Regions from separate parts of the Vibrio limimangrovi genome, predicted to be linked through region 1. Evidence: predicted binding sites of a transcription regulator. Region 1 holds the regulator's gene; each other region holds the start of a gene.

The links. The regulator CRP, encoded in region 1, controls carbon source genes, mostly activating them, when cyclic AMP is high. The targets are predictions, from matches to a motif close to TGTGANNNNNNTCACA.
Region 2: a site for CRP is predicted at 3,629-3,644, ahead of ACWYU8_RS03505 (NupC/NupG family nucleoside CNT transporter). Genes of this name have one in related genera too.
Region 3: a site for CRP is predicted at 3,454-3,469, ahead of nagE (N-acetylglucosamine-specific PTS transporter subunit IIBC). Genes of this name have one in related genera too.

The regions. Positions count from the first base shown of each region.
Region 1 covers NZ_JBSUGF010000022.1:25,834-33,112, forward strand. The annotation lists gene ACWYU8_RS21230 (aspartate aminotransferase family protein) at 1-969, shown strand, start outside; gene astA (arginine N-succinyltransferase) at 1,088-2,107, shown strand; gene astD (succinylglutamate-semialdehyde dehydrogenase) at 2,136-3,593, shown strand; gene ACWYU8_RS21245 (2-oxoadipate dioxygenase/decarboxylase family protein) at 3,805-4,596, shown strand; gene crp (cAMP-activated global transcriptional regulator CRP) at 4,697-5,329, opposite strand; gene ACWYU8_RS21255 (phosphoribulokinase) at 5,570-6,439, opposite strand; gene ACWYU8_RS21260 (YheU family protein) at 6,575-6,787, opposite strand; gene ACWYU8_RS21265 (hydrolase) at 6,821-7,279, opposite strand, start outside.
Region 2 covers NZ_JBSUGF010000002.1:311,356-318,634, reverse strand. The annotation lists gene ACWYU8_RS03530 (DNA polymerase III subunit psi) at 1-214, shown strand, start outside; gene rimI (ribosomal protein S18-alanine N-acetyltransferase) at 285-740, shown strand; gene prfC (peptide chain release factor 3) at 906-2,495, shown strand; gene ACWYU8_RS03515 (DUF5363 family protein) at 2,642-2,824, shown strand; gene ACWYU8_RS03510 (TatD family hydrolase) at 2,811-3,584, shown strand; gene ACWYU8_RS03505 (NupC/NupG family nucleoside CNT transporter) at 3,790-5,076, shown strand; gene deoC (deoxyribose-phosphate aldolase) at 5,589-6,365, shown strand; gene deoA (thymidine phosphorylase) at 6,458-7,279, shown strand, end outside.
Region 3 covers NZ_JBSUGF010000009.1:76,919-84,197, forward strand. The annotation lists gene ACWYU8_RS13955 (cation:proton antiporter domain-containing protein) at 1-653, opposite strand, end outside; gene nagC (DNA-binding transcriptional regulator NagC) at 734-1,948, opposite strand; gene nagA (N-acetylglucosamine-6-phosphate deacetylase) at 1,951-3,087, opposite strand; gene nagE (N-acetylglucosamine-specific PTS transporter subunit IIBC) at 3,586-5,157, shown strand; gene glnS (glutamine--tRNA ligase) at 5,397-7,067, shown strand; gene fcrX (ferric iron uptake transcriptional regulator FcrX) at 7,171-7,279, opposite strand, start outside.

The DNA of each region.
Region 1 (7,279 bases):
AACGAGCCTGCTCTTCGTCTGGCTAAAACGCTGACAGAATTGAGCTTTGCTGAGCGCGTTTTCTTCGCTAACTCTGGCGCAGAAGCGAACGAAGCGGCACTAAAACTGGCTCGTCGCTACGCTGCTGATGTACATGGTCCAGAAAAATCAGAAATTATCGCATTTAAACAGGGTTTCCACGGTCGTACGTTCTTTACCGTAACCGTTGGCGGTCAGGAAGCTTACTCTGATGGTTTTGGTCCTAAGCCAGGTGATGTAACACACCTACCATACAACGACATTGAAGCACTTCAGGCGCACATTTCAGACCGCACATGTGCAGTGATGATGGAGCCACTACAAGGTGAAGGCGGTATCGTGCCTCCAACTCCAGAATTTGCTCAGGCCGTTCGTGAGCTTTGTGACAAGCACAATGCACTGTTGATTTTTGATGAAGTACAAACGGGTAACGGTCGTACAGGTCACTTCTACGCATACCAAGGTCTTGGTATTACTCCAGATATTCTAAGCACGGCTAAATCACTTGGTGGTGGTTTCCCTATCGGCGCAATGCTAACGACAGCGAAACTGGCTGAACACTTTAAAGTGGGTACACACGGTTCTACTTACGGCGGCAACCCACTGGCTTGTGCGGTCGCAGAAGCAGTAGTCAACGAAGTCACTAAACCTGAAGTTCTGGCGGGTGTTTTAGAGCGTGAAGCGATGTTCCGTGAAGGTCTGGAAAAGATTAACGCGAAATACAACATCTTCTCAGAAGTTCGTGGTAAAGGCCTACTGCTAGGTGCTGCGCTAAACGAAGCATGGCAAGGTCGCGCACGTGATGTACTCGTCGCTGCTGGTAAAGAAGGTCTTCTAGTACTGATTGCTGGTGCTAACGTAGTCCGTTTCACACCATCACTGGTTATTACAAAAGAAGAAATTGAAGAAGGTTTGGCGAAACTGGATAAAGCTATCGCGACTTTAGTGTAAGCGGTACAACAAATAAAACGCCAACGTATTAACCCCCGTCAAGGATCTCTGACGGGGGGAATTTTCCTAAAATATAATCAATATAGTTAGGATTTTCTTGCATCTGGAGGGAGTATTGATGCTAGTAGTTCGCCCTATCGCGATGTCAGATTATGACGCTCTGCACACTTGTGCGGTTGAGTCTGGTCACGGATTTACATCTCTACCGGTTAACGAAGAACTGTTAACCAATCGAATCAAACACTCAGAGTACAGCTTTGGTAAGCATGACGTAACTGCACCTGGTGACGAAGGTTACCTGATGGTGGGTTTTGACTCTGAAACGGATGAAGTAGCAGGCACCACCGGGATCGAAGCATCTATCGGTTGGGATGTGCCTTTCTATTCTTACCACATCAGCAAAGTTGTGCATTCATCGCCAAAATTAGGCGTAAACAATGTTGTTAAGCTGCTGACCTTTGGTAACAACTACACGGGTAACAGTGAAATCTGTACTCTTTTCTTGCGTGAGAAGTTTCGCCACGGCCTGAATGGTCGTCTGATGTCAAAATGTCGTTTCTTAATGATGGCAGAACATCCCGAGCGCTTCTCTCAGACCATTTTTGCCGAGATGCGTGGTGTTTCTGATGCCAACGGTAATTCTCCATTCTGGCAATGGCTGCAAGAGCACTTCTTCTCGATTGATTTCACTCTGGCGGATTATCTGACTGGTATTGGCAAGAAAGGCTTCATCGCTGACTTAATGCCGAAGCTGCCAATCTACATCAACTTACTTAGCCCAGAAGCACAGGCTGTCATCGGCCAGGTTCATGACAAAACTCGTCCAGCATTGAAGTTACTAGAGCGGGAAGGCTTTACCAACCGTGGTTACGTAGACATTTTTGATGCAGGTCCAACGGTTGAGTGTGACATACGTAATATCGAATCGGTGCGTCATTCATTCCGCGCTCGCGTAAAAATCGCATCTCACAACAGCACACAAGATTTCTTGATGTGTAACTCATCGTTCGAAAACTTCCGTGCCGCAGCGGCAAAAGCGGCGTATGACGCAGAGAGCAAGAGTGTCGTACTTGCGCCAGAACTCGCGGATGCACTATTGGTTGAGGAAGGGGACTTCGTTCGCCTTCTACCGCAGTAATAGAAGACAGACTTTAAGGATAGTAACAATGACACATTGGATTGCAGGTGAGTGGGTACAAGGTCAGGGTGAAGAGTTCACCTCTCTGTCTCCGTACAACCAAGAAGTGATTTGGCGAGGTAAGGGTGCGACTGCTGAACAGGTTAACCAAGCGGTAGCCGCGGCTCGAGCTGCTTTTGTAGAGTGGAAAAATCGTCCATTCGCAGAACGTGAAGCGATCGTGCTTGCTTTTGCAGAAAAAGTAAAAGAAAACAGCGAAAAGATTGCTGAAGTGATCGCTAAAGAAACGGGTAAGCCTATTTGGGAAACTCGCACTGAAGCGGCTGCAATGGCGGGTAAAATTGCCATTTCGATTCGTGCTTACCATGAACGCACGGGTGAAGCGACTCGTGAAGCAGCAGGTAACCAGATAGTCCTGCGCCATCGTCCACTTGGTGTAATGGCAGTATTCGGCCCTTATAACTTCCCGGGTCACCTTCCAAATGGTCACATCGTTCCTGCAATTTTGGCGGGTAACACCGTGGTATTTAAGCCATCAGAACAAACACCATGGACGGGTGAGGTGGCGATGAAGCTGTGGGAAGAAGCTGGTTTGCCTAAAGGCGTGATTAACCTGGTTCAAGGTGCCAAAGAGACAGGCATTGCTCTGGCTGATGCGAAAGGTATCGATGGCGTACTGTTCACTGGTAGTGCAAACACTGGTCATATTCTACATCGCCAATTCGCGGGTCAACCTGGCAAGATGCTGGCGCTGGAAATGGGTGGCAACAACCCAATGGTTATCTCTGAGGACTACGGCGATTTAGATGCAACGGTCTACACCATCATTCAATCAGCATTCATCAGTGCAGGCCAGCGTTGTACTTGTGCTCGTCGCCTGTACGTGCCATTTGGTGAGAAAGGCGATGCGCTAATTACTAGATTGGTTGAAGCGACCAATAATATCCGCGTTGATCAGCCGTTCGCTGAACCAGCGCCGTTTATGGGGCCGCAAATTTCTGTGGCAGCGGCGAAGTTCATCCTTGATGCTCAAGCAAACCTACAGTCATTAGGTGGAGAGAGTCTGGTTTTAGCCAAAGCAGGTGAAGCGGCATTTGTTTCTCCGGGCATTATCGATGTCACCAATATTGCTGAGCTACCTGATGAAGAGTACTTCGGTCCGCTACTGCAGGTAGTGCGTTACGAAGGCTTGGAAAAGGCAGTAGAACTGGCTAATGACACTCGCTTTGGTCTATCAGCTGGTTTGGTTTCAACCGATGACCAAGAATGGGAATACTTCGTTGACCACATTCGAGCTGGCATTGTAAACCGCAATCGTCAATTGACAGGTGCAAGTGGTGACGCGCCATTTGGTGGTCCTGGTGCATCAGGCAACCTTCGCCCAAGCGCATTTTACGCCGCGGATTACTGTGCTTACCCAATGGCATCAATGGAAGGTAGCGCGACTGAACTACCAGCGACATTGAGCCCTGGTGTCACGCTTTAAGTTTCAATAATAGGGCCACGGCGATGAACTGTGGCCAGGCCTGCTGACGCATCATTAAAGTATGGAGTCTTAATGGGGTTAGCAGGCGAAAAATGATAAAGAGTGTGCGACTGACTGACATTCCATCACTGGTTAGGCTGCTCGTTCTGCCGTTAAGGCCGTGAAGGAGCCGCCAACACTCTTACCCTACCTCTCGTAACAAGGAGCCGTTATGACCCCTGATGTGTTATTTGAATCACTATGGCAAGACTACATTCAACGTCTATGTCCTTCTGCTGCTAAAGTTCATCAGCTTCTTCAGGAAGATGAGCTGTTAATCAACGATCATATTGCTCTGCGTACATTCAATGTTGAGCCTCTTGGCATCGAGACGCTGGCTAAGCCGTTCTTAGCGATCGGCTACAAGGCGTGTGGTGATTATGTGTTTGAAAGCAAGAAACTCGTTGCTAAGCACTACGAGCACCCAGATCCAAAACAGCCAAAAGTCTTTATCAGTGAGCTCAAAGTTGAAGAGTGTTCACCGGAGCTTCAAGCGATTGTTGCGAAGCTGGTGGCACAAGTCGATGCAGATAAACTAGCAGATAGTGCATTTTTGCATGGCGGTCGCTTGTGGGATCTAAGTTTTGCTGATTATCAGGCTCTGGCGAAAGAGAGTGAATACGCGTCCTGGCTAGCGGCTCATGGTTACGGCGCCAACCACTTTACGGTCAGTGTGAATCAGTTAAACCAGCACGATGAAGTCAAAGAAGTGAATGATCACCTACGCCAGGCTGGATTTGTGATTAACGAATCAGGTGGAGAAGTTAAGGGCTCGCCAGAGGTTTTGCTTGAGCAGTCTTCCACCATGGCGGATAAAGTGCCGGTTAACTTTACCGAGGGCTCAGAGATTATTCCTGGTGGCTTCTACGAGTTTGCTAAACGTTACCCAATGGCTAATGGTGAACTTTATCCGGGATTCGTTGCAGCTTCTGCAGATAAAATCTTTGAGAGCACCAACAGTTAGCATTTCGGCTAACAACATGTTTTTCCATACCTAAAGAAAAAGCCACCAATGTTGTCATTGGTGGCTTTCATTTCTTGATTTACGTTACTCTTATCAGAGATTAACGAGTACCGTAAACGACGATAGTTTTACCGTGCGCAGAGATTAGGTTCTGCTCTTCTAGCATCTTCAAGATACGACCTACAGTCTCACGAGAACAGCCAACGATTTGACCGATTTCTTGACGAGTGATCTTGATTTGCATGCCATCTGGGTGAGTCATCGCGTCTGGTTGTTTTGCAAGGTTCAGAAGCGTCTGAGCGATACGACCAGTTACGTCTAGGAACGCTAGGTCACCCACTTTTTGGCTAGTTACTTGAAGGCGACGAGCCATCTGCGCAGAAAGACGCATTAGGATGTCCGGGTTTACTTGGATAAGCTGACGGAATTTCTTGAAAGAAATCTCAGCCACTTCGCAAGGAGATTTAGCTCGAACCCAAGCTGTACGCTCTTGGTCTTCCTCGAATAGACCAAGTTCACCAATAAAGTCACCTTGGTTTAGGTAAGAAAGGATCATTTCCTTACCTTCTTCGTCTTTGATAAGAACCGCAACAGAACCTTTAACGATGTAGTACAAAGTTTCCGCTTTTTCGCCCGCGTGAATTAGCGTGCTCTTTGATGGGTACTTATGAATATGACAGTGTGAAAGAAACCACTCTAATGTTGGGTCGGTTTGAGGTTTACCTAGAACCATAATATCTCACTTCCTCTGCAGGGTACGCTTGCGCTATCCATATTTTAGCTAAGCCTGAATCAGGTTTACTAGAATAAGAGCACTTTTTATATGCTGCAAGCTATCTTGTGTTTCGGTAAGAAATAGTATCCTTTTTCTAGGATGATTTCTTGATTTTAATCGTGCCATGGTTGCTATTTTGTACGCAAAACTGTGCACATGATCACGGTATGAAAAGTAAACACTACGAAAGCGAGATTTTTAGCCAATTTTTCCTGTTTCTATCAGTTGTTGTAGGATAGGCCTAACGATCAGCTCCATCGCAAAGCTCATCTTTCCGCCAGGTACAACGATTGTATTGTGGCGCGACATAAACGAACCATCAATCAGGGCCAGAAGATATGGGAAATCGACATTCTTGATACCACGAAGTCGGATCACCACAAAGCTCTCATCCAAACTTGGAATGCCTTTCGCGTTGAGCGGGTTTGAGGTGTCCACTGTTGGTACACGCTGAAAGTTAATATGAGTACGTGAAAATTGTGGAGTGATGAAGTTCAGGTAGTCATCCATTGAGCGAACAATGGAGTCCATGACGGCCTCGCGTGAGTGGCCACGGTCACGCGTATCGCGCACGAACTTTTGGATCCACTCAAGGTTTACGATCGGTACCATGCCAATCAGAAAATCGACGTGCTGCGACACATTCACGTTGCCATCGACAACGCCACCATGTAAGCCTTCATAGAAAAGTACATCACTGTTCTCTGGCAAATCCTGCCAAGGAGTGAAAGTCCCTGGCATTTGATTGTATGGGACCGCTTCATCAAATGTGTGCAGGTAGCGACGTATGCTACCCGTTCCGTTTTCGCCATACTGCTGGAAAAACTTTTCCAGGCCGGGAAAGTCATTGGCTTGTGGACCAAAGTAACTGATGTGTCTGCCTTGCTCACGCGCTTTGCGAATTTCGATATCCATTTCCGGGCGAGTAAAGCGATGGAAGCTGTCACCTTCAACCCATGCCGGTTTGACGTTCATCATATTGAACATCTTGCGGAAGGCTTCAGATGTAGTAGTTGTACCGGCACCAGATGAGCCGGTAACCGCAATAATTGGGTGTTTAGCTGACATGACAAACCTTGTCGAAAGTTGTTCCTTTAAGGTGCAGCAGGTGCCTACTGCACAATTGATAACCCACTATAGCACGTAACAACTGCTTGTCATCGACTGGGGTACGGTAAAATGTGAGGGCGTTAGGAAAAGGTATTAATACTTTGCTTTTCTTTGAATATCTACAGTTTCATGCAGTTCAGAATACACAATGACAGCTTCACCTTTTTCTAATTGTGACTTTACCTGATCGATCTTATCTTGCAGGGATACTTCTACCGTGCCGTAATCCGTTCCTTCACGAAGAACGAATTCACGAATCAGATTTTCCAGCGTATCCGGCGGAATGTCTTTCCAGGGAATGATCATAAATACCTCGAAATTTTATGATGGGGTTGCAGTTTACTGTGTCTTACGTTTTGAAACAGCAGAAAGGTGGCCGGCAGCGATGCACTGGTAGTAGGAAGGTAGTGCTTCTTCCAGCCAGAACTTTGGCTTTAATGCTGAGCCAGAGATAAAACCAACATGACCGCCATGTTCGTACAAGCGATAGTCGATGTTGTCTGGCAGGACGAATTTTGGAATGACCTCGTCGGTCATAAAGGGATCGTCCTTGGCATGAATAATCAGGGTCGGCAGTTTGATCTGCTGCAATTTGCTCAAGCCAGAGCATTGGGTGTAGTAGTCGTGAGCATCTTTAAATCCGTGCAGCGGCGCAGTGATCAAATCGTCAAACTCTTGCAAGCGCGTCACGCGTTTGATCGAGTTGTAAGAGAGCGCCAGTTCGCCATGCAGAAGTTTGTGCTTTTGTAAGGCGTTGCGTTTGAGTGAAGAAAGTAAATAACGTCGATATACCTTGGA
Region 2 (7,279 bases), on a different contig from region 1:
GAGTATGAAGTTGACGCTCGACCAGTCCATGCATCTTGAACCAGAACGCTTATCTCAACTAGAGGCTCATCATCTGGAGTGGATATGGTTTGCTGGGTGTGAAGCGAAAGCGTATGAAAACACCAAGCAACTGACTTCTCCGGTACTCGAAGATATTGATGGTAACAACGAGCAAAAAAGAGCGCTTTGGCAGCAAATTTGTTCTTACTCGTAACGCTGGTAATCATCTCAGTTTGGGAGTGTAAATTAAACTTCTCCTGGGCTTGATTTTAATAGGTTAGATCATGACGATTGAAATTATTCCAATGCGTGCGGAGCATCTGGATCAAGTTTGGCAAATCGAGCAGCAGGCTCATTCTCATCCTTGGGCTGAGTCGTTAATCCGGGACTTATCCAGTCGCGGAGCTTGTCACCATGTGATGCTAGATGCTGACACGGTTCTTGGCTATTTCTATGCGCAGAACATTGTCGGAGAAGTGACCTTGCTGAATATTGCGATTGCTCCTTCACAGCAAGGTAAAGGCTATGGGCAGAAGCTATTGGATGCGTTTCTGAATCATTGTGAGCAAGTAAAAGCAGAGAGTGCTTGGCTTGAAGTCAGAGAAAGTAATCATGCTGCCATTCATATCTATGAGCAAGCGGGGTTCAATGAACTGGACCGCCGTTACAATTACTACCCTGCAAAAACAGGCAGTGGTAAAGAAGATGCGATCATCATGAGCTATATCTTCTTTAATTAGCTATTCCTCACTTTCTTGGGGCGCTGACCTTAGAGCAATCAGTCTCTAATAGAGCGATCAGTTGCCACTAAAGCGATAATGAGCGAGAATACCGCGCAATATTGAATCTACAAAAAGTGTGTTTGCTCTTTAGCAAGCATTCAGACATCAAAGAAGACCCGTTTCATGTCAAATACACCTTTTCTAGGCGAAGTTTCTAAACGTAGAACGTTCGCTATTATTTCTCACCCGGATGCGGGTAAAACGACCATTACCGAAAAAGTACTTTTATTCGGAAACGCGATCCAAAAAGCAGGTACCGTTAAAGGTCGTGGTAATGCACAGCATGCAAAATCTGACTGGATGGAAATGGAAAAGGAACGTGGTATCTCGGTCACCACTTCTGTGATGCAGTTCCCATACAACAACTGTCTGGTAAACCTGCTGGATACTCCGGGACACGAAGACTTCTCTGAAGATACATACCGTACACTAACAGCAGTAGACTCGTGTTTGATGGTGATCGACGCGGCGAAAGGTGTCGAGGATCGTACTCGTAAGCTGATGGAAGTCACTCGTCTTCGTGATACGCCAATCGTAACGTTTATGAACAAACTTGACCGTGACGTTCGTGATCCGATGGAAGTTTTAGACGAAGTAGAAAACGAACTGGGTATGATGTGTTCACCAATTACCTGGCCAATCGGCTGTGGTAAAGAGTTTAAAGGTGTGTACCACATTCACCGTGACGAGACAGTTCTTTATGAGTCTGGTCATGGCCATGAGATTCAGGAAGTGCGCATCATCAAAGGTCTGGACAACCTTGAGCTGGATGAAAAAGTCGGAGCAGGTCTGGCGGAAAGTGTTCGTGAAGAACTTGAGTTGGTGATGGGCGCATGCCCAGAGTTCGATCTGGATCTTTTCCTGACTGGTGAACTAACTCCTGTATATTTCGGTACGGCACTAGGCAACTTTGGTGTTGACCACATGCTGGACGGTTTGACTGAGTGGGCGCCTGCACCAAAAACTCGTCAAGCGGTTGAGCGTGAGGTTGAAGCTACAGAAGATAAGTTCTCGGGCTTTGTCTTTAAGATCCAGGCAAACATGGATCCAAAACACCGTGACCGTATCGCATTTATGCGTATCGTATCTGGTTGTTATAGCCAAGGTATGAAGATGAACCACGTTCGTATTGGTAAGCAAGTCAGCATTTCTGATGCGGTAACCTTTATGGCGGGTGACCGTTCTCGTGCAGAACACGCTTATGCAGGCGACATCATTGGTCTGCATAACCACGGTACCATCCAGATTGGTGATACGTTCACGCAAGGCGAATCTCTAAAATTCTCTGGTATTCCGAACTTTGCTCCGGAACTGTTCCGTCGTATTCGTCTGAAAGATCCATTGAAGCAGAAACAGCTACTGAAAGGTTTGGTTCAGCTTTCTGAAGAAGGTGCGGTACAGGTATTCCGTCCAGTGCAAAACAACGACTTGATCGTTGGTGCGGTGGGCGTGCTTCAGTTTGACGTAGTTGTGGCTCGTCTGAAGTCTGAGTACAACGTAGAAGCCATTTACGAAGGCGTAAATGTGGCAACCGCTCGTTGGGTTGATTGTGCTGACGCGAAGAAATTCGATGAGTTCCAACGTAAGAACCAGTCAAACCTGGCTCTTGATGGTGGCGATAACCTAACCTATATTGCACCGACGATGGTTAACCTGAACCTTGCGAAAGAGCGTTTCCCTGATGTTGAATTCCGTGCGACTCGTGAGCACTAATCGACATTAGTTGAACGCCGCTTTATCGCGACTGGATTTTAAAACGCCCTTGGCTATAGACTTAGTCAAGGGCGTTTTTATATCGGTAAGGTTTTTATATAGGTAAGTATGGCCAGATACAAATAGGTATTGGACGAGGAAGAAAGATGAATTGGTTTAAAAGAGGACTCCAGCGCTATGACGACTGGTGTAAAGAGATGGGACTCACGCCAGATCAAAAGCGCAGCTGTGTGCCTTATCGGAAGGATCCTGCCCATCAAAGTGAGGAGCAAGGCTCTGCGCGTCAATCTGTAGAAAGTGATAAAAAGTCTCAAGATGAAACTCTTTGATACGCATTGCCACTTTGATTTTGACGTGTTTCAAAATGATTTTGAGCGTAATCAACAACTCGCCAAAGAGCAGGGCGTAAGCAGAATCTTAATCCCTTCTGTTGGCCCATCAAACTGGTCCCGAATTCAGACCTTAGCGCAGCACAACCCCCACTTATATTACGCGTTAGGGTTTCATCCCTATTTTCTTGAAGAAAACTTTGAGCAATATCTGTCTCAACTCGAGCAATATTTATCTTTAAGTCATCCGCAGTGTGTCGCAATAGGAGAGTGCGGGTTAGATTTTGCCATCAATATACCTGTACCTCTGCAAGAAAAAGCGCTCGAGATACAGTTTGAATTGGCCAAACGTTTTGACTTGCCCGTGATTTTGCATAGCCGAAAAGCACACAATCGGCTGATTCAAATGGTCAAAGCTGCGAAGTTGCCAAGAGGCGGTGTCGTGCATGCTTTTTCGGGCAGTTATCAGCAAGCGATAGAGTGGATCAGATTAGGTTTTTTTATCGGTGTGGGAGGCACGATAACCTATCCGCGAGCGAACAAAACCCGCGATGCAATTCAAAAATTACCACTTGAAAATCTAGTTATTGAAACAGATGCGCCAGATATGCCTATACTTGGATATCAGGGGGAACCAAATCACCCGGCAAAACTGATTCATGTGTTCAATGAGCTTATAGAACTGCGTAGCGAAAAAAAGCAATCGATTGCGTCGCAACTGTGGAAAAATAGCAATTTTGCCTTCTGTATCTGTGAATAGAATCCAAAGTTAATGTTAAAAATAGAAAACTCCTTCCTTGTTGGTGTGAAATTGGTCACAAAAATTGGTGAATCAATTATGAATCTTATAGGAAAGTGTGAAGGCGGCATTACTTTAATTCATTTTGCATGAGTATAATTGCCCCCGCTTTTATAGCTCCATTTTGTTACACGCCAATAAATAACTTATAAGGAAGTCATAAACTATGCAGAGCCTGTTTATGAGCCTGGCCGGTATGATAGTGCTGCTTGCTATTGCATTCGCATTTTCATCTAACCGCAAAGCTATCAATTTTAGAACTGTGGGTGGTGCATTCGCTATCCAATTCGCATTAGGTGCATTTGTTCTTTATGTACCATGGGGCCGTGATCTGTTGAACGGTTTCTCTAGTGGTGTATCTAACGTTATCAACTACGGTAACGATGGTTCATCATTCCTATTCGGTGGACTTGTTTCTGACAAGATGTTCGAAGTATTCGGTGGCGGTGGTTTCATCTTCGCATTCCGTGTTCTTCCTACACTGATCTTCTTTTCAGCTCTGATCTCAGTTCTGTACTACATTGGCGTTATGCAGTGGGTCATCAAAATTCTTGGTGGTGCACTACAGAAAGCGCTGGGCACTTCTCGTGCAGAATCAATGTCAGCAGCGGCTAACATTTTCGTAGGTCAAACTGAAGCGCCTCTAGTTGTTCGTCCATTCGTTCCAAAAATGACTCAATCTGAGCTGTTTGCGGTAATGTGTGGTGGTCTGGCTTCTGTTGCTGGTGGTGTACTGGCTGGTTACGCGTCAATGGGTGTTCCACTAGAATACCTAGTTGCGGCATCATTTATGGCAGCACCAGGTGGTCTACTATTCGCTAAGATTCTTCATCCTGAGACTGATCAGCCTCATGAAAGTATCGAAGAAGCATTAGAAGGCGGCGACGACAAACCTGTTAACGTTATCGACGCAGCAGCGGGCGGTGCGGCTTCTGGTCTGCAACTAGCGCTAAACGTAGGTGCAATGCTAATCGCATTCGTAGGTCTGATTGCTCTTATCAACGGTATGCTAGGTGGCATCGGTGGTTGGTTCGGTATGCCAGGACTGACTCTTGAGCTAATCCTGGGTTACGCATTCTCTCCACTAGCATTTCTAATCGGTGTTCCATGGGCTGAAGCAGTCACAGCAGGTTCATTCATCGGTCAGAAAATCGTGGTGAACGAATTCGTTGCTTACTTGAACTTCACGCCTTACATCGGTGATAACGCTCAAGTAATCGCGGCAACTGGCGAAGTAATGTCTGAGAAGACAACGGCTATCATCTCATTTGCACTATGTGGCTTTGCGAATCTTTCTTCTATCGCGATCCTACTAGGTGGTCTGGGTGGTCTGGCACCAAGCCGTCGTCCGGATATCGCTCGCATGGGTGTTAAAGCAGTTCTTGCAGGTACGTTGTCTAACCTTATGGCAGCGACAATTGCAGGCTTCTGCTTAAGCCTTGCAGCTCTGTAATTAGAATCGGTTCTTAATATATAGACGCCGTATTAAACCATGCCCTGTAGCAAGAAATTGCTGCGGGGCTTTTTTCGTTTTTAGGGCTGAAAATTTTTAGTGCGTCAAATGTAAGGGGTCTTAACTGACGGACTAGAGAATAGAAACCTGGAAATTTTGAGATACAAACCGTTTGCGCTCTATTTGGTGCTACAGTTTTGCGATGAATATCTATAATGTAGACATCACAAGGTGAACACAACTTAATCGATGGGTAAATGAATTACCCTGAAATTTTAGATAACACCGCAATCATAGATTGTTGTGCCATAGGCCAAATAGGTCCTGTGCGGTGACAAGGATAGCAATTGGCATAAGAGTTTTCGCTGACTATGCCGAGTCTTCATGGAACCAAGTCCGTTCATAAATAGACTACTGAGTCATTTTTTACACAATCTCAACTCGTTGATTATATTTAGAGTTGCGATGTAAGGCTGAGTAGTGAATTTTTTGAATATTGATCGGAGATAGAAATGAGCGATTTAAAAGCAGCTGCACTACGTGCACTAAAACTTATGGATCTAACTACGCTGAATGATGATGACACTGATGCAAAAGTGATCTCACTATGTCATGACGCGAAAACAGCAGTAGGCAACACCGCTGCAATCTGTATTTACCCTCGCTTTATTCCTATTGCTAAGAAGACACTTCGTGAGCAAGGCACACCAGAAGTTCGCATTGCTACCGTGACTAACTTCCCACACGGAAACGACGACATCGAGATCGCAGTTGCTGAAACTAAAGCAGCGGTAGCTTACGGTGCAGACGAAGTTGACGTTGTTTTCCCATACCGTGCACTAATGGCGGGTGATGAAAAAGTGGGCTTTGAACTGGTTAAGCAATGTAAACAAGCTTGTGGTGACATTCTTCTTAAAGTGATCATCGAAACGGGTGAACTAAAAGAAGAAGCGCTAATCAAAAAAGCATCTCAAATCTGTATCGAAGCGGGTGCTGACTTTATTAAAACTTCAACGGGTAAAGTGCCAGTGAACGCAACACCAGAATACGCTCGCATGATGCTAGAAGTTATTCGTGATATGGGAGTTGCGGAAACAGTTGGCTTCAAACCAGCTGGTGGTGTACGTACTGCTGAAGATGCAGCGGCATACCTGGCAATGGCTGACGAAATCTTAGGTGATAACTGGGTTGATGCGCGTCACTACCGTTTCGGTGCGTCAAGCCTGCTAACTAACCTGTTAAATACATTAGAAGTAACAGACGAAACTGCTGATCCAACAGCGTACTAACTCTAAAAATGTCTGACTGGTAGCCCCAAACAGGGGCTACCAACCTTCAGTCCTACTTTAACCACAGCTTTCATCGAGCTTGGGAGGCACTAATGTATTTACCGCAAGAAATCATTCGTAAAAAACGTGACGGCGAAGTTCTTTCTGCTGACGAAATCAACTTCTTCATTCAAGGTGTAGCAAACAACACGGTATCTGAAGGTCAGATCGCGGCGTTTGCTATGACTATTTTCTTTAATGAAATGACCATGGAAGAGCGTATTGCACTGACTTGTGCGATGCGTGATTCTGGCATGGTTATCGACTGGAACCATATGAACTTTGGCGGTCCGATTGTTGATAAACATTCAACGGGCGGTGTCGGCGATGTGACTTCTCTGATGCTTGGCCCTATGGTGGCGGCTTGTGGTGGTTTCGTACCAATGATCTCTGGCCGTGGCCTTGGTCATACTGGCGGTACGCTGGATAAATTAGAGTCAATCCCAGGCTACAATATCACTCCAACCAACGAGGTATTTGGTCAAGTCACCAAAGATGCGGGGGTCGCAATCATCGGTCAAACTGGCGATTTAGCACCTGCTGACAAACGCGTTTACGCGACCCGAGATATTACGGCTACCGTTGATAACATCTCGCTAATTACTGCATCGATTCTTTCTAAGAAATTGGCTGCGGGTTTGGAATCTCTGGTGATGGATGTAAAAGTAGGCTCGGGCGCATTTATGCCAACTTACGAAGCATCTGAAGAGTTAGCGAAATCTATCGTAGCGGTAGCAAACGGCGCGGGGACTAAGACGACGGCAATCCTGACGGACATGAACCAGGTTCTAGCGTCTTCAGCCGGTAATGCGGTTGAAGTACGTGAAGCGGTTCGTTTCCTGACTGGTGAATACCGAAATCCACGTCTACTTGAA
Region 3 (7,279 bases), on a different contig from region 1:
CCCACAAGTTCAAATAAACCAGCACCGACAACAAGGGCGAAGAATATACCAAACAACACCAACATCTCGCCGTGACCAACTCTATCCAGCAATCTGTAGAACAGAGGTCGAAGCAGAGGTAGGCCGAACAAAGCAATGGCATACCACTCTGGTACTTTCCCGGTAGAAACTGTCAGAAAGACCACAGCAAAGATATCTTGCATAACTAGGATACCAATCGCGATGGTGCCGTACGTTGCGCTCATTTCTCCTTTCTCTTGCAGTGTCTTTACCGCGAAAACCGTACTTGAAAATGACAAAGCAAAGGCCAGTAGTAAAAGTTGGCTAATATCCATGCTCACCAGAGAGGTAATCCCTAGCAGTTTTAACCCAGCTAGTGCGATGGTGAATACGGCAGTCGATAAGACGTTGTGTACTGTCGCACCTCCCCAAATTTCTTTGGATAACAGTGTTTTTACATCGAGCTTTAGCCCAATAGTGAACAAAAGTAGAGTAACGCCGAGATCAGCCAGATTGGCAATGACATCATTACTTTGATAGCCAAACGCGTGTAATCCAAATCCTGCGAGTAAAAAGCCAACTAGCGGGGGAAGGGCGCATTTCAGAGCGATAAAGCCAGCTAAAAATGCGGTAGAAATTAGAATGATTTCCATACTGTTGAGGAGTTTCCTGATATGCAAAAACGGGCTGTGCAAACACAGCCCGAGATTGTAACTCAATTAGTTGGATAAACTTAGTCTTCTAATAACTTTTGTAACAAAACGCCGTTAAGCATTGAACGTTTGATCATTGCAAATGCCCCCATTGTTGGCCGTTTGTCAATGAGTGAGGCGACGATAGGAAGACCACTATGGAAAGTCTTTAACGACTGGTTTTCAACATTTCGTTGAATGGCTGGGAATACAATTTCTTGCGCAGCGGTAATATCACCGGCAATAACGATTTTTTGAGGATTAAATAAGTTGATTGTGATCGCAATGGCTTTACCTAGCTGATTACCAACGCGGACCAGACTTTGTTTAGCCAGCTCGTCGCCATCAATGGCATGCGCACAAATATCTTGAATCGTAATTTTTTCAAGCTCAGCCAGGCTCGACTCATAACCTTGTGCAATTAGCTGTTTTACTCGTTGCACAATAGCAGGATTTGCAGCTACCGTCTCCAAACAGCCAAAGTTACCACATTGGCACTGTTCTCCAAGAGGATCGATTTGAATATGACCAATTTCGCCGACATTGCGGTTAAATCCAAGAAAGACTTGGCCATTGACAATAATGCCAGCCCCCGTCCCTCGATGAACACTAACCAGAATGGAGTCTTGGCAATCTTGGCTTGCACCGAAATAGTGTTCAGCTAATGCCATTCCGCGCACGTCGTTGCCAACAAAACAGGACGTATTAAATTTCTCGCTGATTATTTCACCAAGAGCAAGGTTATCGACGTCTGTATTCGGCATGTATTCAACCACACCGGTCGTTGGGTTAACCAAACCAGGCAGAGTAATACCAATTGCTATTAACTGGTCAATCTTGTCTTGATTGCGATTCATGAAATCTTTTAATAGATCTATAAGACCAGCAATAAGGTTTTCCTGGTTGGTATAATGTAGCTCGTGTTGATCTTCTGCTAATGCAGTTCCACCTAAATCATACAAACAAAATTGTATGTAGTCGCGACCCAGGCGAACTGCAACAGAGTGAAAAGGTTTGACTTCGGTAGTCAACGAGATAGCTCGGCGGCCACCAGTCGAAGCTTGCTGAGCGACTTCTTTAATTAGGCCACGCTCTAAAAGTTGGCGGGTTATTTTGGTAACACTCGCGGGAGCCAGTTGGCTAACATCCGCGACTTGAATTCGGGAGATAGGACCTTGCTGATCTATCAGCCTGTATACCGCAGCGCTGTTAAGCTGTTTTACTAAATCTACATTACCAATTTGTCCGCCATTCATGCTTAATTGTGCTCGTATTGTCCGTTAACAACCGTCGCTTTTACATTGAAGTCACGATCGAAAACAGTCAGGTTTGCCACCATGCCAGTTCGAATTCGGCCAAGACGATCCGCAACACCAATTGCTGTTGCAGGGTACAGTGTGGCCATTCGTAGAGCTTCGTCTAAAGCGATACCTGCGTGCTCAACTGTATTCTGAACTGCTTCAATCATCGTCAGAGCTGAGCCGCCTAGTGTGCCGTTTTCATCAACACACTTACCATCTCGGTAATATACTTTCTTACCGACAAAAATAAAGTGATCAATGTTAGCGCCTGCTGGAGCTGTGGCATCCGTCACCAAAACCAGCTTCTCTCCTTTGATTTTATGAGCAATTCGTATGTTTGCGTAGTCGACATGGAAACCGTCAGCAATGATCCCTGCGTAAACCTCTGGTGTGTCGTATATAGCACCGACAGCCCCTGGTTCACGACCAACCATTGGTGTCATTGCATTAAAGAGGTGTGTCGCGAAGGTAATACCTGATTCAAAGCCTTGGCGTGCTTCCTTGTATGTTGCGTTGGTATGGCCGATTGACACGACAATTCCCGCTGCACTTAAACGACGGATATGCTCTGGATCGTTTTGCTCAGGAGCAAGAGTTACTTTTGCTATAATGTCTGTGTTTGAGCAGATGATGTCGATCATTTCTTCATCTGAAGTGCGAATAAAGTTTACATTATGGATACCTTTTTTCGCGACGTTAAGATAAGGACCTTCCAAGTGCAGACCCAGTGATTGGTTTTGGTACTTGTTGTGATACTCACGAGCCGCCTTAATCGCTGCACGCATATCTTCATCTGAAGACGTGATTAAGGTAGGTAGGAAACTCGTACAACCGGACTTGAGGTTAGCTTCGTGCATGATTTGCATTGTTTCTGGAGTGATGTCGTCATTCAACATGACGCCACCGCAACCGTTTAGCTGGAGATCAATGAACCCCGGACTTAAATTTGCGCCGTTTAAATCTTTTACCTGGATGTCTTTCGGTAGGTCAGAAACGGGTAAAACGGATTGAATTAGGTTGTTTTCGATGATGACCGCATGTTCGGTAAGAACATCACTACCGGTATAGATTTTACAGTTACTTAGCGCGTACATAGTCAGCTAGTCCTTATAGATGAGAATTCAATGTCTGTATTGTTACCTAAATGGTGACTGCTTGAGTCATGTGGTTACTTAGTTTGTATCACTGAATTAGATAACAAATTACATGGTGTAAGTCGTGTTGATCTCGGCTATCGCGGAAGGACCAACGTATCACACGCTGAAAAATACCCAACAAAGAGCTTTTTATGATTCTTTTTCAGTGCGAAGTTACGTTGGATTACCTGCTCAGACAACAAAATAACACCGAACCTTCCTTACATAAAGTGCGAGGATGTTATCTTTAAAATGCCATTTTTTCGTATTATAAAATAAGTTTTATGATCTCGCTAGCAAAAACCTTTCTTTCGGCTTAATTCTGGTGATTACGATCACAAACAATGAGCTTTTAATTTGCGGAGCAAAATTATTGTCATAAACTGAGCATGACTAAATTGAAAGGCTAAAATAAGTCATTCAGCATTACATCGAATCCTATAGGGGGAACTTAAGGTGAATATTCTCGGATACGCGCAGAAGTTAGGTAAAGCACTTATGCTTCCTATCGCGACGCTTCCAGTTGCGGCGCTCTTACTACGTTTGGGTCAAGGCGACTTATTAGATATCCCATTTATGGCGCAAGCTGGTGGTGCTATCTTCAGTCAGCTTCCACTTTTATTTGGTCTTGGTATTGCTATTGGTCTATCTAAAGATGGCCAAGGTGCAGCCGGTCTAGCTGGTGCCGTTGCTTACTTCGTAATTACGGCGACAGCAACAACAATCAACGCAGACATTAACATGTCATTCTTTGGTGGTATCATTGCTGGTATTATCGCAGGTCACTCATACAACGCTTTCCATGCAACACGTCTTCCTGAGTGGCTGGCATTCTTCTCTGGTAAACGTCTGGTACCAATCATGGCTGGTCTGTTTTCGCTAGTAGCGGGTGCTATTGCTGGTATTGTATGGCCAAGTATTCAAGGTGGACTTGATGCTTTGGCACACGCAGTGTCAACATCTGGTGCGGTTGGTCAGTTTGTATACGGTACACTTAACCGTGCGCTTATCCCTGTAGGTCTTCATCACGTTCTTAACTCTTACTTCTGGTTCGGTATGGGTACGTGTCAGGAAATACTTGTTACTGGCGCTCAGGCGGCTGGTAATGCGCTTCCTGCAGTGCAACAGCTTTGTGTTGATCCAGCTTTAGCTAAAACTCTTGTTGCTGGTCAGACCCACACATTTGAGTTCGCGAACTCTGTAACGCCAGAAATCACTGCAACAGTTAAAGAAGTAACTGAAACCGTTAAGTCTGGTGACTTACACCGTTACTTCGGCGGCGATAAATCTGCGGGCGTATTCATGAACGGCTTCTTCCCGGTAATGATGTTCGGTCTGCCTGGTGCGGCTCTAGCGATGTACTTTGCTGCTCCAGTTGAAAAACGTCATCAAGTGGGTGGTGCACTATTCTCAGTTGCTTTCTGTTCATTCCTGACAGGTATCACTGAGCCACTAGAATTCATGTTCGTGTTCCTAGCTCCAGCACTTTACGCAATGCACGCTGTTTTCACAGGTCTTGCTCTAGTTGTTGCTAACATGTTCGGTACGCTACACGGTTTCGGTTTCTCTGCGGGTCTCATCGACTTCGTACTTAACTGGGGTCTGGCAACTAAACCATTAATTCTACTGTTTATTGGTTTAGGCTTTGGTGCGCTATACTTCTTCACTTTCACATTCGCTATCCGTGCTTTCAACCTTAAGTCGCCTGGTCGTGAAGATGACGAAGAAACTGTAGCAGCGCCTGCGGGTGAAGCGAAAAGTGGTGACCTGGCTCGCCAATACCTAAAAGCGCTGGGCGGTCACGATAACCTGACTTCCATTGACGCTTGTATTACTCGTCTACGTTTAACACTGAAAGATCGCTCTATCGCTGACGAAGCGGTACTTAAGAAACTGGGCGCGAAAGGTGTCGTGAAACTGGGTGAGAATAACCTGCAAGTTATCCTTGGCCCTCTAGCAGAAATCGTTGCTGGCGAAATGAAAGCAATCTCTTCTAACGAAGACCTGACCGATGTGAAACTACCATAATCACATTGTAAGGATTGATGAAAAAAGACCTTCCTCGGGAGGTCTTTTTTAGTTTCGTCCGTTTTATTCTGCTGAGCTTTCAAGCTAACTCGATAAATATTGAGGTTTTAGCGCGAGTTTCTGGTTGTCTAATGGCCTAGAATTGTGGATCATTAGAAACAATGCACTCTGTAGATCTACTCTTGGATACAGAGTTCCGTTTTCTCTGACAATACTAATATTTTTTTGAGGTGCTATAGATGAGTGAAGCTGATGCTCGTCCATCAAACTTTATTCGCCAGATCATTGATAAGGATCTAGCGGATGGCAAACACACTAGCGTGCATACTCGATTCCCGCCGGAGCCAAATGGTTACCTGCATATCGGCCATGCAAAGTCTATCTGTTTGAACTTCGGTATTGCTCAGGACTATCAGGGTCAATGTAACTTACGTTTCGATGATACAAACCCTGAAAAAGAAGACATCGAATACGTTGAGTCTATCAAGAAAGATGTAAACTGGTTGGGCTTCGAGTGGAGTGGTGAAGTATGTTATTCATCAAACTACTTCGATAAGCTTTACGAATATGCAATTGAATTGATTAATAAAGGCTTAGCGTATGTAGATGAGCTAAGTCCAGAGCAGATTCGTGAATACCGTGGCACGCTAAAAGCGCCAGGCAAACCGAGCCCGTACCGTGATCGTCCAGTTGAAGAAAACCTCGCGTTGTTTGAAAAAATGCGTGCAGGGGAGTTTGAAGAAGGTAAAGCATGTCTTCGCGCTAAGATCGACATGGGTTCTTCATTCATGGTTATGCGTGACCCAGTGCTATATCGCGTACGTTTCGCGTCTCATCACCAAACTGGAGACAAGTGGTGCATTTACCCGATGTACGACTTTACCCACTGCATTTCTGATGCGTTAGAAGGTATCACTCACTCGATTTGTACGCTTGAGTTTATGGATAACCGTCGTCTTTACGACTGGGTTCTGGACAACATCACTATTGATTGTCGTCCGCATCAGTACGAATTTAGCCGTCTAAACTTAGAATACACAGTCATGTCCAAGCGTAAGCTGAACCAGTTAGTTACTGAAAAACTGGTTAACGGCTGGGATGATCCTCGTATGCCAACGGTGTCTGGCTTACGTCGTCGTGGTTTTACGTCGGCATCGATTCGTGAATTCTGTAAACGCATTGGTGTGACGAAGCAAGACAACATGATCGAATTTAGCTCTCTTGAATCTTGTATTCGTGACGACCTAAACGAAAATGCACCACGTGCAATGGCCGTACTAGACCCTGTAAAAGTAGTTATTGAAAACTTTGAAGAGGGTGCAGTAGAGAACTTGTCACTTGCGAATCATCCCAACAAACCAGAAATGGGTGAGCGTGAAGTTCCATTTACTCGTGAAGTCTGGATCGAGCGTGAAGACTTCCGTGAAGATGCGAACAAAAAGTACAAGCGTTTGGTTCTTGGCAAAGAAGTTCGACTGCGTGGCGCTTACGTGATTAAAGCTGTACGTGTTGAAAAAGACGCGGAAGGTAATATCACGACAATCTTCTGTACTTACGATGCGGATACGCTAGGGAAAAACCCAGCTGATGGTCGTAAAGTAAAAGGTGTCATTCACTGGGTATCAGCGGATAAAGCACTCCCTGCGGAAATTCGCTTGTATGATCGCTTGTTTACCGTTCCAAACCCGGGTGCTGCAGATGATTTTGCATCGACCATTAACCCTGATTCACTTGTTGTAATCAATGGGTTTGTTGAGCCAAGTCTCGCTACTGCTGAAGAAGAGAAAGGCTACCAGTTTGAACGTATGGGTTACTTCTGTGCTGATTCTAAAGATTCAACGGTAGACAACTTGGTGTTCAATCGTACAGTAGGCTTACGCGATACTTGGGCGAAAATTGAAGACAAATAGTTGCGTGTGAAAATAAAAATGCCAGTCTTGTGACTGGCATTTTTTATACTTGACGAGACAACCCGTTAAAATAAAAGCGCTCAAGGAGCGCTTTTATTAAGGACTATTTCTTTGGTTTGTGTGCATTTGGATCGTTTTTGCAACTACCGTCACCACATTTACCGTATAGGTAAAGGCTGTGGTTAGTCAGTGTGACATTGTATTTAGACGCA